DNA from 2 places in the Mycobacterium noviomagense genome. Region 2 is predicted to be linked to the other one. Evidence: riboswitches for the same ligand, from Rfam matches in the RefSeq annotation. Region 2 holds a riboswitch; the other holds the start of a gene.

Region 1 (5,779 bases), 270 kb from region 2:
GCCGGGCTGGCCTACGGATCGATCTACTGGTACTTCGACTCCAAAGACGAGTTGTTCCACGCCTTGATGGCCGTCGAGGAGCAGGCTTTGCGCGCACATGTCGCGGCCGCGGTCACTGCCTTCGCCGGGGCCGGCCTCGACGCGTCGTTTCGCCCGGCCGTGCAGGCGACGTTCGAGTTCTTCGAGGCCGACAAAGCCACCGTCAAGCTGCTGTTCCGCGACGCGTACGCGCTGGGCGACCGCTTCGAAAAACACCTCGGCGGCATCTACGAGCGGTTCATCGACGACATCGAAACGTTCATCGCCACAGCCCAGGAGCGCGGCGAGGTGATCACGGCCCCACCGCGGATGGTGGCCTACACCCTCGCAGCGCTGATCGGTCAGCTGGCGCACCGGCGCCTTTCCACCGACGACGGTGTCAGCGCCGCCGAAGTCGCCGACTTCGTGGTATCGCTCGTCCTCGACGGCCTGCGGCCTCGGGAATTTAGCGCGATTACTCCTCCTGCCGCTGCGCGGCGCCCGTCGTTGTCCGACGGCGATGCCTGACCTCAGATTCGCCGTCATCGGCGCCGGGATGGCCGGCGTGCTGTCCGCCGTCAAGCTGCGCCAAGCGGGTTTCACCGACATCACGGTGTACGAAAAGGCCGACCGGCTCGGCGGCACCTGGCGGGAGAACACCTATCCGGGCATCGCCTGCGATGTGCCCTCGCACCTCTACACCTATACCTTCGCGCCGAACCCCGAATGGAGCCATGCGTTCGCGCCCGGGCCGGAGATCCTCGCCTATTTCGAGAGCGTCGCGCGCCACCACGCCGTCGACGAGCTGATCCGCTTCGGCCGCGAAATCCGCCGCCTGGAATACATCGGAAACCGTTGGCGCATCACGACTTCCACCGGTGAGCGCGACGAGGCCGACGTTGTCATCGCCGCCACCGGGGTGCTGCACCACCCGCGCTATCCCGACATCGAGGGGCTCGGGTCGCGCAGGCGACCTCGCGTGTTCCACAGCTCGCGGTGGGATCACAGCGTGCCACTGGCTGGTGCGCGGCTCGGCGTGGTTGGCACCGGCTCATCCGCGGTGCAGATCGTCGGCGCCGTCACCGACACCGTGGCCGAGCTGCGCCTCTTCCAGCGCACCCCGCAATGGATCCTGCCGGTACAGAATCCGCCCATCGACGAGGCGGAGCGGGCCCGCTACCGCGCCAACCCGTCGCTGCTGAGCAAGCTGCGTGCCGAGCTGAACGCCGGCTTTGTCCAAAGTTTCGCCAACGCGGTCGTCGACGCAGACTCGCCCGCGCTCATGCAGCTGCAACAGGCAGCTTGCGCCAACCTCGAGGACAATGTGGCCGATCCCGTGCTGCGGGAGAAGTTGCGGCCCGACTACCGGGCCGGGTGTAAGCGGCTGATCATCTCGCCGAACTTCTACGAAGCCATTCAGCGGCCCAACGCCCGCCTGGTCACCGAGCCCATTGCCCGGGTCGAGCCGGATGGCGTCCGGACCCTCGACGGTGAACTGCACCGGCTTGACGTGCTCGTGCTGGCCACCGGGTTCCGGGTCGACCGCTTCCTGCGGCCGATCGACGTGGTGGGCCGCGACGGCGTGCGCCTCGACGACGTATGGGCGCAGCGGCCGTACGCGTACTTGTCGGTGTCGGTTCCGGGCTTTCCCAACCTGTTCATGCTCAACGGCCCCAACGGGCCGGTCGGCAATTTCTCGCTGATCGACGTCGCCGAGGCGCAGTTCGCCTACCTCATGCAGCTCATCGAGCTACTGGCCGACGGCCGATACCGTGCGATCAGCGCCAAACGCGCGGTCACGACCCGCTTCGAGGCCGCGCGAGCCGAGGCCGCCAAGAAGACGGTGTGGGTGACTGGTTGCCGAAGTTGGTATCTCGACGACCGCGGATTACCCGCGGTGTGGCCGTGGAGTTTCACCCGGTTCCAGGACGTCATGACACGCCCTGACCTGCGAGATTATGAGCTCGCGTGACACGTGTTCAGGTGTCGTTAACGTAAAGATACCGTCAATTCGCTGACACGCCGGTCGGGATTAAATTGACCTAATCAAGATGTTCCTGCATCATCGGATGTAAGCACCTCGTTAGGTGAGGCGGCTACACGGACATAGGCCACTGACCCTGAACGTCGAGAGACGCCCCGGGTCAGGACAGCTCTTCCCGGCTTAAGGGTTGAGCCCAAGTGGCTTCCGGGATACCGGACACGCCGTGTGGTGTCGAAGCTCTAGCGAGTGGGGTGCGGTCACCGACATTCGTCGGGCTGTACTCCTGCAGTGCACGTGGATGTTGTGCGGCTATCCGCACCTGGCGTTGCCGTGAGGAGGTGAGGGACGAATGAGTTCCAGTGAGAGTCCGGACCGATATCCGGGTCCTGTTTCGTCCCGAACCGGTCCCCGGCACGCCGCCTCCAGCTGAATCGGCTCGACGCGCGCGTTGCCTAAGAGCAGGGAACTGCTCGGAACCAGCGGGACGGAACATCAAGTCCCAACAAAAACCGCTTGATTTCCGTCTAGGAGGCAACCATGACCGCTGTTCTGTACGACGAGGTGGTGACCACCGCACCCGCCCCCCGGCTGACGGCGGCGCCGAAGCTGACCGTAGCGCCGGCGCCGGCGGACACCGCGGCGAAGAAGGTGGCGCGCGACGTCAAGTCCGACCCCTTCGGCCAGGGAGACCCGTTGGTCACCGGGGCTGCTCGTTTGCTGAGCATTCCGCTGCGTCACCTGTACGCGGCGCTGTGGCGAGTGGGACTGCTCGAGGTGGCGTAGTCCGATGACCGCCGAGCGATCCTTCTCCCCAAGCCGCTAGTTGCCAGGTCGCTGACTCTTTGGGTCGAGCGCCTGGCAACTCGCATTTTGGCTTCATTGCTTTTGAGCAGCTAGGACGCGACGCGCCGGTCATCATTGGTTGCCTCCATGATCGGCGTGTCGCGTTCTAGGCAGAAGAACGGTTTATCAGCGCGGTCAAGCCTTGGCGGTAAGCGGCCAAGCTATGGCGCCAGACGACGTCGATCGCGCCGCCGCTGTCGACATCGATCTCAGCGCCGACATGCACATACGGGGACGGCGGCACGTGCGGCACGATGTCGAGGAAGTTGACCACTCGAAAACAGCTTTCGATGGCGGCGTTAAATGCGGCCGCGAAGTCGTTGAACCCGACGCGAGGCCCGGCGAAGGTGATCAGCCGCGGCTCGATGGTGTTCGGCGGCATCTTGCGGAAGATATCCGGGGCGGCGAGCACGCTCAGCGCGGCGCCCAGGCTGTGTCCGGTGATCAGGATCTGATCGCAGTCGGCGGTTGCGGTCGCTAAGTTCGCGGCGATGCTGTCGCGGACGAGTTCGTAGACGTCTAAAAAGCCGGCTGCCACTTCTCCGAATCCGGCGATCGGCGCGTATCCGGTGGGGACGGCGTCGAAGTCGGCGAGCCAGTCGGCCAGGTCCGCGCTGCCGCGAAACGATACGAATGCGGTGTGAGTGGCGGCGTTGTGGCCCATCAGACCAAAGATGGTGTTGTCCTTCGTCATCGCCACCACCGCAGGATGTGGGTCGGTCATCGCGGTGAGTAAGGCACCGTCGGCTCGGATCAGTGCTGTCTGCACGAACCCGGTTGGCAGGGCGGGGGAACTTCCGTCCATCACGCTGTAGGCGGCCAGCGCCAACGGTAAGGCCACGTCCCGAGCGAACACTGCGTTGAATGCCACGCGCCGCAGTGTAAGAGGTGGCCCGCTGGAATCGCCGCAATACGCCCGGTTTTCGCAGTAGCGTTGAGTACCACCATGGCGACCGATCTGACGCTCTATCTCGACGACGAGCCCGGTGAGCTGGCCCGGGTCGGCGACGTGCTGGGCAAGGCGGGCGTCAACATCGCCGGCCTGTGCGCGCTGAGCAGCGGGGGCGGGCAGTCCGAGGTGCACATCCTGGTCTACGACGCCACGCCCGCGTTTGAAGCGTTGCACGACGCCGGAATCAAAATCGCCGAAGAGCAGGAAGTCATCGTTCTCGACATACAAGACCGTCCGGGTGCGCTTGCCGAGGCGATCCACAAGCTCGGCACTGCGAAGGTCAACTTGGAAACGGCCTACCTGGCCACCGAGACCCGCTTGGTGCTCGGCGCGGACAACCTGGCCGATGCGAAGGCGGCACTGGGCTGAGTGCCGATTTGGCGCCGTCCGTAGAATTGTCCCAACGGCATCGATCCGGCCATCACCGGGGAGCCTTCGGAAGAACAGCCAACCAGGCTCAGTAGAACCGAACGGGTAGGCCCGTCACAGCCGTCATCGAGCGGTCGCGCGCCAGCGCGGCAAGCGGGGTGGTACCGCGGCGCTCGCGCATCATGCGCGGCGTCGTCCCCGGCCTGACAATGGCACAGGAGACGACGCAGTGACCGAGCACAGCTATCCGAAACTGGGCAGCGGGGCACCCGATTTTCCGGCGTTGGAGCTCGAGGTCCTCGACTACTGGGCCCGCGACGACACTTTCCGCGCCAGCATCGCGCGCCGCGCCGACGCCCCCGAATACGTGTTCTACGACGGGCCGCCCTTCGCCAACGGCCTGCCGCATTACGGGCACCTGCTCACCGGCTACGTCAAGGACATCGTGCCGCGGTATCGCACCATGCGCGGCTACAAGGTGGAGCGCCGCTTCGGCTGGGACACCCACGGGCTGCCCGCCGAACTCGAGGTCGAACGCCAGCTCGGCATCACCGACAAGTCGCAGATCGACGCGATGGGCATCGCGGCGTTCAACGAAGCCTGCCGCGAATCGGTGTTGCGCTACACCGACGAATGGCAGGCCTATGTCACCCGCCAGGCCCGGTGGGTCGATTTCGACAACGACTACAAGACGCTCGATCTGCCCTACATGGAGTCGGTGATCTGGGCGTTCAAGCAGCTGTGGGACCAAGGTTTGGTCTACGAGGGCTACCGGGTGCTGCCGTATTGCTGGCGCGACGAAACCCCGTTGTCCAACCACGAACTGCGGATGGACGACGACGTCTACCAGAGTCGTCAGGACCCGGCGATCACGGTCGGATTCCGGCTTCCCGAAGGGGAATTGGCGGGTGCGTACCTGCTGGTGTGGACGACGACGCCGTGGACGCTGCCGTCCAACCAGGCGGTGGCCGTCAACCCCGACGTGACCTACGTGCAGGTTCGGGCGGGGGAGCGGCGCTATGTGCTGGCAGAAGCGCGGCTGGGCGCCTACGCGCGCGAGCTCGGCGACGAGCCGGAGGTGCTGGGCCGCTATAGCGGTGCGGATCTGCTGGGTATGCGGTATCTGCCGCCGTTTCCCTATTTCATGGACTCGCGCTGGAACGATTCGGCTAAAGCCTTTCACGTGCTGCCCGGACAGTTCGTGACGACCGAGGACGGCACCGGGATCGTTCACATGGCGCCGGCCTACGGCGAGGACGACAAGGAGGCGGGGGACAAGGCCGGCATCGTGCCGGCCACACCCGTTGACAGCAACGGCCGCTTCGATTCATCGGTTCCGGATTACCAGGGCCAGCACGTGTTCGACGCCAACCCACACATCATCCGGGATCTCAAAAACGGCACCGGCTCGGCCGCGGCTAACGGCGCGGTGCTGTTGCGGCACGAAACGTATGAGCACCCCTACCCGCACTGCTGGCGGTGCCGCAATCCGCTGATCTACCGGGCGGTGTCGTCGTGGTTTGTGAAAGTCACCGAATTCCGCGACCGCATGGTGCAACTCAACCAGCAGATCACCTGGCATCCCGAGCACGTCAAAGACGGTCAGTTCGGCA
Region 2 (5,779 bases):
CTCCGGGGGTAAAGGACTGCTCGCCTCGAATCACCGCCACCGGGGCGAGGTCACCGTAGAGCTCGCGCAACGTCGCGTCACGCGGCGCCTCGCTGCCCCAAACACCGAATTTGATGCCAGCGGCCTCGAATGGGTGCGTGCTGCTCGCCAGACAAGCCTCGACAACCGACTGCGCCGCTAAGTCCGCGACGTCGAGGATCGCCCCCGGCCCATTGTCGGCGGCTACCGCTTCTCGCAGCACGTCGTTGGTCAGCCGCGCCACCACGCGCGCGTGCGGGTTGGCCCTCCTTGCCAGTAGTGCGATTTCGAGATTTGTCGCATCGTCATCTCCCGCGCACACCACGGCGACCGCTTCGGCAACCCCGGCATTGGCGAGGTCGGTGTCACCGAGCTTGACGACGCTCGCGCCGGCGTTCTTCAACTCCTCGATGATCGTCGTCGCCAGTGCGTCCTCACCACTGACAATGATGTGGCCGTACATGATCTCCGCGGCTCCCATCGCTGATCTGGAGGCACACCGGTCAGCCAACGCCGGCTTGGACAACTTTGACCACGACCAGCACACCGGCGAGGACCAAGTAGACGCGGAGCGTCAGCAGCCCTGCCCGCCGTACTGGCGACATCACCGGCCGCTCGAGGGTCGCGAACGCGGGCATGCGCCAGGTTGCACGCACCTTGTTGCGAAAAGCTTTGCGGTCGGCGCGGGTCAACGTGGGGAAATTGTCCAGTTCTTCCAACTGTTCGGGATTGAGCGCACCCAACGGCACGGTGTCCTCCGCGTCGTGTCGGTCGGCGTACCAACCGATTGCGAAGACGATCACGGCGCCGAGTAGGCCGATCGCGCCACCGCCAACCAGGGCACCCTCGAGCGTGTCGGTTGACAGGTTCGGAAACAATGTCACCGCCGTCAACATCAACGACAGCACGACGAGCGACCACACGATCATCCAAGCCAGGGCATTCTGCCGGAAACTGTTCACCCACGGCCCCAGTACCGGACGGTCGTTGCACAGGAGAACCAGAAATACCGTTGCCGACGGCAGCAGGATGCCGGCGAGAACCTGCACACCCTGCGTGATCAGTCCCAGGACATGATCGGGGCTGAATGCGACCACAGCCGAAATCCCAAGCAGCGCAGCGTAAGTACTGTAGAACAGCGGCGCTTCGGTCATCTTCCAATGCAACGAATGCGGCTTGCCGAGCGTGTCACCAAGCGCGTAGGTGGTGGACAGCCCGATCACGTTCGCGCCGATGAGCGAGCAGTCCAGTAACACGATCGCGAACAGCACGCCGACGGTGTGGCCGACGTGGTGGGACAGCTGAGCAGCGACCGCCCCGGCGTCGGTGAAGTTCCCTGCGTCGCTGGTGCGGCCCAACCCGAACGCGGTGGCTGCCATGAGCGCGATGCCCCCGCCGATGACCCCGACAATGCCGATAGCCAGATCGGCACGCCCGTACGGTATCCAGCGGGGCGTGATGCGTTTGTCGACGACATTGGACTGCTGAAAGAACAGCTGCCAGGGCGCCACTGTGGTGCCTACGATCGCGATGATCACCATCAATACGATCGAGTCGGGTTCGCCCGGCAAGGAAGGCACCAGCCCACGGGCGCTTTCCCCTAGCGTGGGATGCACCAACAGCACCACCGGGACAAGCGCCAGGTTTATTGCCAGGAGCACGAACATCAGTTGCTCCCAACGACGGAACGAACCGCCTGCGACCACTCCGAAGAGCAACACCGCGGCAGCCGGAATCGCGATAGCTCTCGGGCAGCCCAGAAATCCGAGTGCCAATGAGACACCGATGAATTCGGTGACGATCGTCAACGCGTTGAGAATCAACAAGTCACCGATGCTGAATGCGCCCCAAAACTTGCCGAACCGTTCGAAAATCAGCCGCGCATGACCAACTCCGGTGACCGCGCCCAACCGCAGCACCATCTCCTGGTTGACGTAGAGCACTGGGATCATCAACAGCAACGTCCACAACAGGCTCATCCCGTAGTTCTGCCCAACCTGGGCGTAGGTCGCCACGCCACCGGCATCGTTGTCGCCGATCATCACGATCAGTCCCGGCCCGGTGATGACCATCAGCGTTCGCAGCCGCTGCCAGCGGCTGCGGCCCGGGCCAGTGGCGTCGCGTGCGATGCGGCCGAACGCGCCAATGATGTCGCCGACATGTGCCGAATCGATCACCGCCGACCCGGATTCGCTGGCGATCACATCCGCTGCGACATGGCTACCATTATCGCCCGGGGCGCCGTCGGTGGTCGCTGAGCTACCAACGCCGACAATGTCGTCTGGCCGGGTGGAGATCTCAGTCATCGGCCTCTCACTTTCCGAACAGAATCGTGGTTGCAGGTGTGCAGTGTGTGCTGGGCCGGTGTGTCATTTGCGGTCGCTTTCAGCACGGGACCGATGACCGCCCGGGGTGGCAGTGATTACTGCCGGCGGCATTGTCGAGACATATAGGGCGGCTCGCTGCTGTGGAGCCAGATTGCAGCGAGCGCGTAACCGGCCCGCCATCTGCCGAGCGGCGTGTAACCCGATCCACCGGTGGGTCCTTGGAATCCGCTGTGCAACAAAACGAGTCATGATCTTCTCCTAGGAGTGACGCCCGGCCGGCTTGCCGTAGTCCACCTCAGTGCCCGAGCAGTCTCGGGTGCGCTTCATTAACCGCCCGTTCACCAATGGTGTACAGGCGCAGGCGAAAGACGCCCGCTGCGCTCAGACGGCAGAAGGAATGCCGCGGCCGGATTGGGACGGAACGGACTTCGAATACGGATATGGACTATCGCTCTGATTCATTTCGCCCTCACCTCCTCACGGCTAGAACACACGCTGTGTCGCAATTATCTGCAAGTCCTGACGGCCCTCGGGCAGCTTCTTGCCGATGCGGCCGCGATAGTGCGACCACGGCAGACGGTGCTCAGCCGGCGTGCCCACCATCTGGTCGAGCAGGTTCGTGGCATGTAGGGCCAGCGCGACATGATGCTGGACATGCCCTAAATCGCTGAAGGCCCGGAACATGTCGGCGCAGCTCACGTTTGGATCTGTTATCCCCGATAGGACCTCGAGTGCGTCACAAAGCGCCGCTCGGACATCCCCGCAGGCTCGGTGGATCTGGCGCTCGGGGTTAGGAGCGGGCATTTGCTTTGCCCTCGGGCCACTCGGATGTGCCTGTGTCGCAACAAAATCCATGATGTTCTCCTGGCAGCAGCCCAACCGGCTGGCACGCAGAATTCCGCCGAGGGCGAGCGAATGCCGGCGCGCTTCATCGCTCTGCGCACCGATAGCGCGCAGACGTCAGCGAAACAGCGTCCGTTAACGCTCAGGCGGCTGGAGAGATGCCGTGACCGGATCGGGACGAAACGGACTTCGAATACGAATACGGACTGTCGCTCGGACTCACTTCGCCCTCACCTCCTCACGGCCGGGGCACACGCGGGTGCCATCACGTTACACAACGGGGTGAGGCGACCTGGCGACTCGGCCAGGGGCGGCACCCCTCTCGTCTGAGCTTTGGCACTGCAAGGCGTATCCGGAAGATCCGGAAGCCACTTGGGCTCAACCCTTAAGCCGGGAGGAGCTGTCCTGACCCTGGGCGTCTCTCGACGTTCGGGGTCAGTGGCCTGTATCCCTGCAGACGCCTCACCTAGCGAGGTGCTTGCCCCTACATGCTGGCACTCACACCTGGTGCCCGTCAAACATTTGGCAAAATTCGCTCCGCCGAACTCCATGGCGCCACGGCCGAGGCGTTAATAAAACACGCAGCCGCGACATCAGACTCTGTCAACATCTTGGGTGTGGTTGCGCCGGCGCGCTTTTGGAGCGGCCCAGATGTGCTGCAGTGGCCAGACTGCCTAGCTGCGTACGTTCCTGACGAAGGCCGATCAGCCCCGATTTGTTCACGCCCGCGATGACGCGGGCCTCGGAACGCCGATGCCCGAAGCCGGCAAGCCAGCCAGTCAGCTGCGCCTGACTCGCACGAATGCCGGCACCTCGAGACCGGCGCGCGCCGTTGGTGACATATCGCACTAGGTCACGGTGTTGGGTTGACGGACGGCCTTCCGGGTGCCACGATTGCCCATGCATGCACCTCGCTAGGTGAGGCGTCTGCAGGGACACAGGCCACTGACCCCGAACGTCGAGAGACGCCCAGGGTCAGGACAGCTCCTCCCGGCTTAAGGGTTGAGCCCAAGTGGCTTCCGGATCTTCCGGATACGCCTTGCAGTGCCAAAGCTCAGACGAGAGGGGTGCCGCTCCTGGCGGAATCACCAGGCTGCCTCACCCCGATGTGCGACATGGTGGCACTCCCATGTGCCCTTGGCCCTGAGGAGGTGAGAGCGGAATGAGTCGCGGTGATAGTCCGTATCCGAGTTCGGTGACCGTTTCGTTCGGATCCGACCCCGGCATCAATCCCGTCGCCTGAATCGGCTTGCGCCGCTTCACTTAACGCGCATTCCCACCCGTTGGTGCGTATGCGTGATTTGGCGTGCTCTGACACGACTACATGCCCCTCCCGGGGTTCCCTATTGCTTGCTTGAGGAGAAGTGTCATGTCTTTTGTCACTACACAGCCGGATATGTTGGCCGCGGCAGCGAGCCAATTACAGGGACTTGGCTCGGCATTGGCCGCCCAGAACGCGGCGGTAGCAGCGCCGACGACCGGCGTGGTGCCCGCTGCTGCCGACGAGGTATCCGCCCTGACTGCAGCACAATTCGCGGCACACGGGCAGCTGTACCAGGCCGTCAGCGCCCAAGCCACGGCAATCCACGAGATGTTCGTGACGATCTTGGGGACCAGCGCCGGATCGTACGCGGCCACTGAGGCGGCGAACGCCACGGTCTTGTGAGCGCTCGGAGGTTTAACCGCAATGGATTTCGCAGCTTTGCCGCCGGAGATCAATTCGGCCAGAATGTATGCCGGTCCCGGAGCGGGCCCGATGCTGGCCGCCGCTGCTGCCTGGAACCAGCTAGCTGCCGAAATGCGCACGACAGCAGTCTCTTACGACTCGGTTATCTCTGGGCTGACTAGCGGGAGCTGGTTGGGTCCGGCATCCACGTCTATGACAGCCGCGGCCGCACCGTATGTGGCATGGATGAATACCACCGCCACGCAGGCTGAGCAGACGGCCGCCCAGGCCCAAGCGGCCGCCGCGGCCTACCAGGCCGCGTTTGCGATGACGGTGCCGCCACCGGTGATCGCAGCCAACCGTGCGCAGTTGGCGGCGCTGGTGGCAACAAACTTCCTGGGGCAGAACACCCCGGCGATTGCGGCCACCGAAGCGCACTACGCGGAGATGTGGGCTCAGGATGCGGCCGCCATGTACGGCTATGCCGCCAACTCGGCGGTCGCGACGCAGCTGGCCCCGTTCAACGTGCCGCCGCAGACGACCACCGCGAACGCGCTGGCCAGCCAGGCCGCCGCGGTCAGTCAGGCCACCGGGACCTCGGCGGCCACCAGCAGCACGTCCGCTGTCGGTAAAGCATCGACGGCTTCGGGGCTGACCTCCCTGCTGGGAGGCGCCACATCGTCGACGGACTCCACAGGCTCGTCCGGGCTGGCGGGTCTCCTGAACGGGTCGAACAACTCGGCGCTGGGAACCTTCCTGAACTCCAACTTCTTCAGCACTGCCGTAGTCAACGGATCCCTTGCGGGCGGGCCGTTCAACCCGCAGTTCCTGCTGCAGACGTTGCAGGGGTTCAGCTTCCTGAACGCCGCCAAGGATGCCGCCAACGGCGGATGGCTACCGGGGTTGGCAGACCTGTTCGATCCGG

What was found. Region 2 has a riboswitch for magnesium ahead of G6N15_RS19950 (hypothetical protein). Riboswitches for the same ligand answer to the same signal wherever they lie in the genome.
Region 1: another riboswitch for magnesium. It lies ahead of G6N15_RS18825 (Rv1535 family protein); the one in region 2 lies ahead of G6N15_RS19950 (hypothetical protein).

What each region holds. Positions count from the first base shown of each region.
Region 1 is NZ_AP022583.1:3,951,923-3,957,701, forward strand. It holds gene G6N15_RS18815 (TetR/AcrR family transcriptional regulator) at 1-546, shown strand, start outside; gene G6N15_RS18820 (flavin-containing monooxygenase) at 539-1,990, shown strand; M-box (ykoK) riboswitch at 2,091-2,260, shown strand; gene G6N15_RS18825 (Rv1535 family protein) at 2,540-2,785, shown strand; gene G6N15_RS18830 (lipase family protein) at 2,952-3,716, opposite strand; gene G6N15_RS18835 (amino acid-binding protein) at 3,792-4,166, shown strand; gene ileS (isoleucine--tRNA ligase) at 4,396-5,779, shown strand, end outside.
Region 2 is NZ_AP022583.1:4,221,252-4,227,030, forward strand. It holds gene G6N15_RS19940 (NAD-binding protein) at 1-481, opposite strand, end outside; gene G6N15_RS19945 (NRAMP family divalent metal transporter) at 522-2,324, opposite strand; gene G6N15_RS19950 (hypothetical protein) at 2,829-3,044, opposite strand; M-box (ykoK) riboswitch at 3,499-3,669, opposite strand; M-box (ykoK) riboswitch at 4,092-4,262, shown strand; gene G6N15_RS19955 (PE family protein) at 4,558-4,854, shown strand; gene G6N15_RS19960 (PPE family protein) at 4,876-5,779, shown strand, end outside.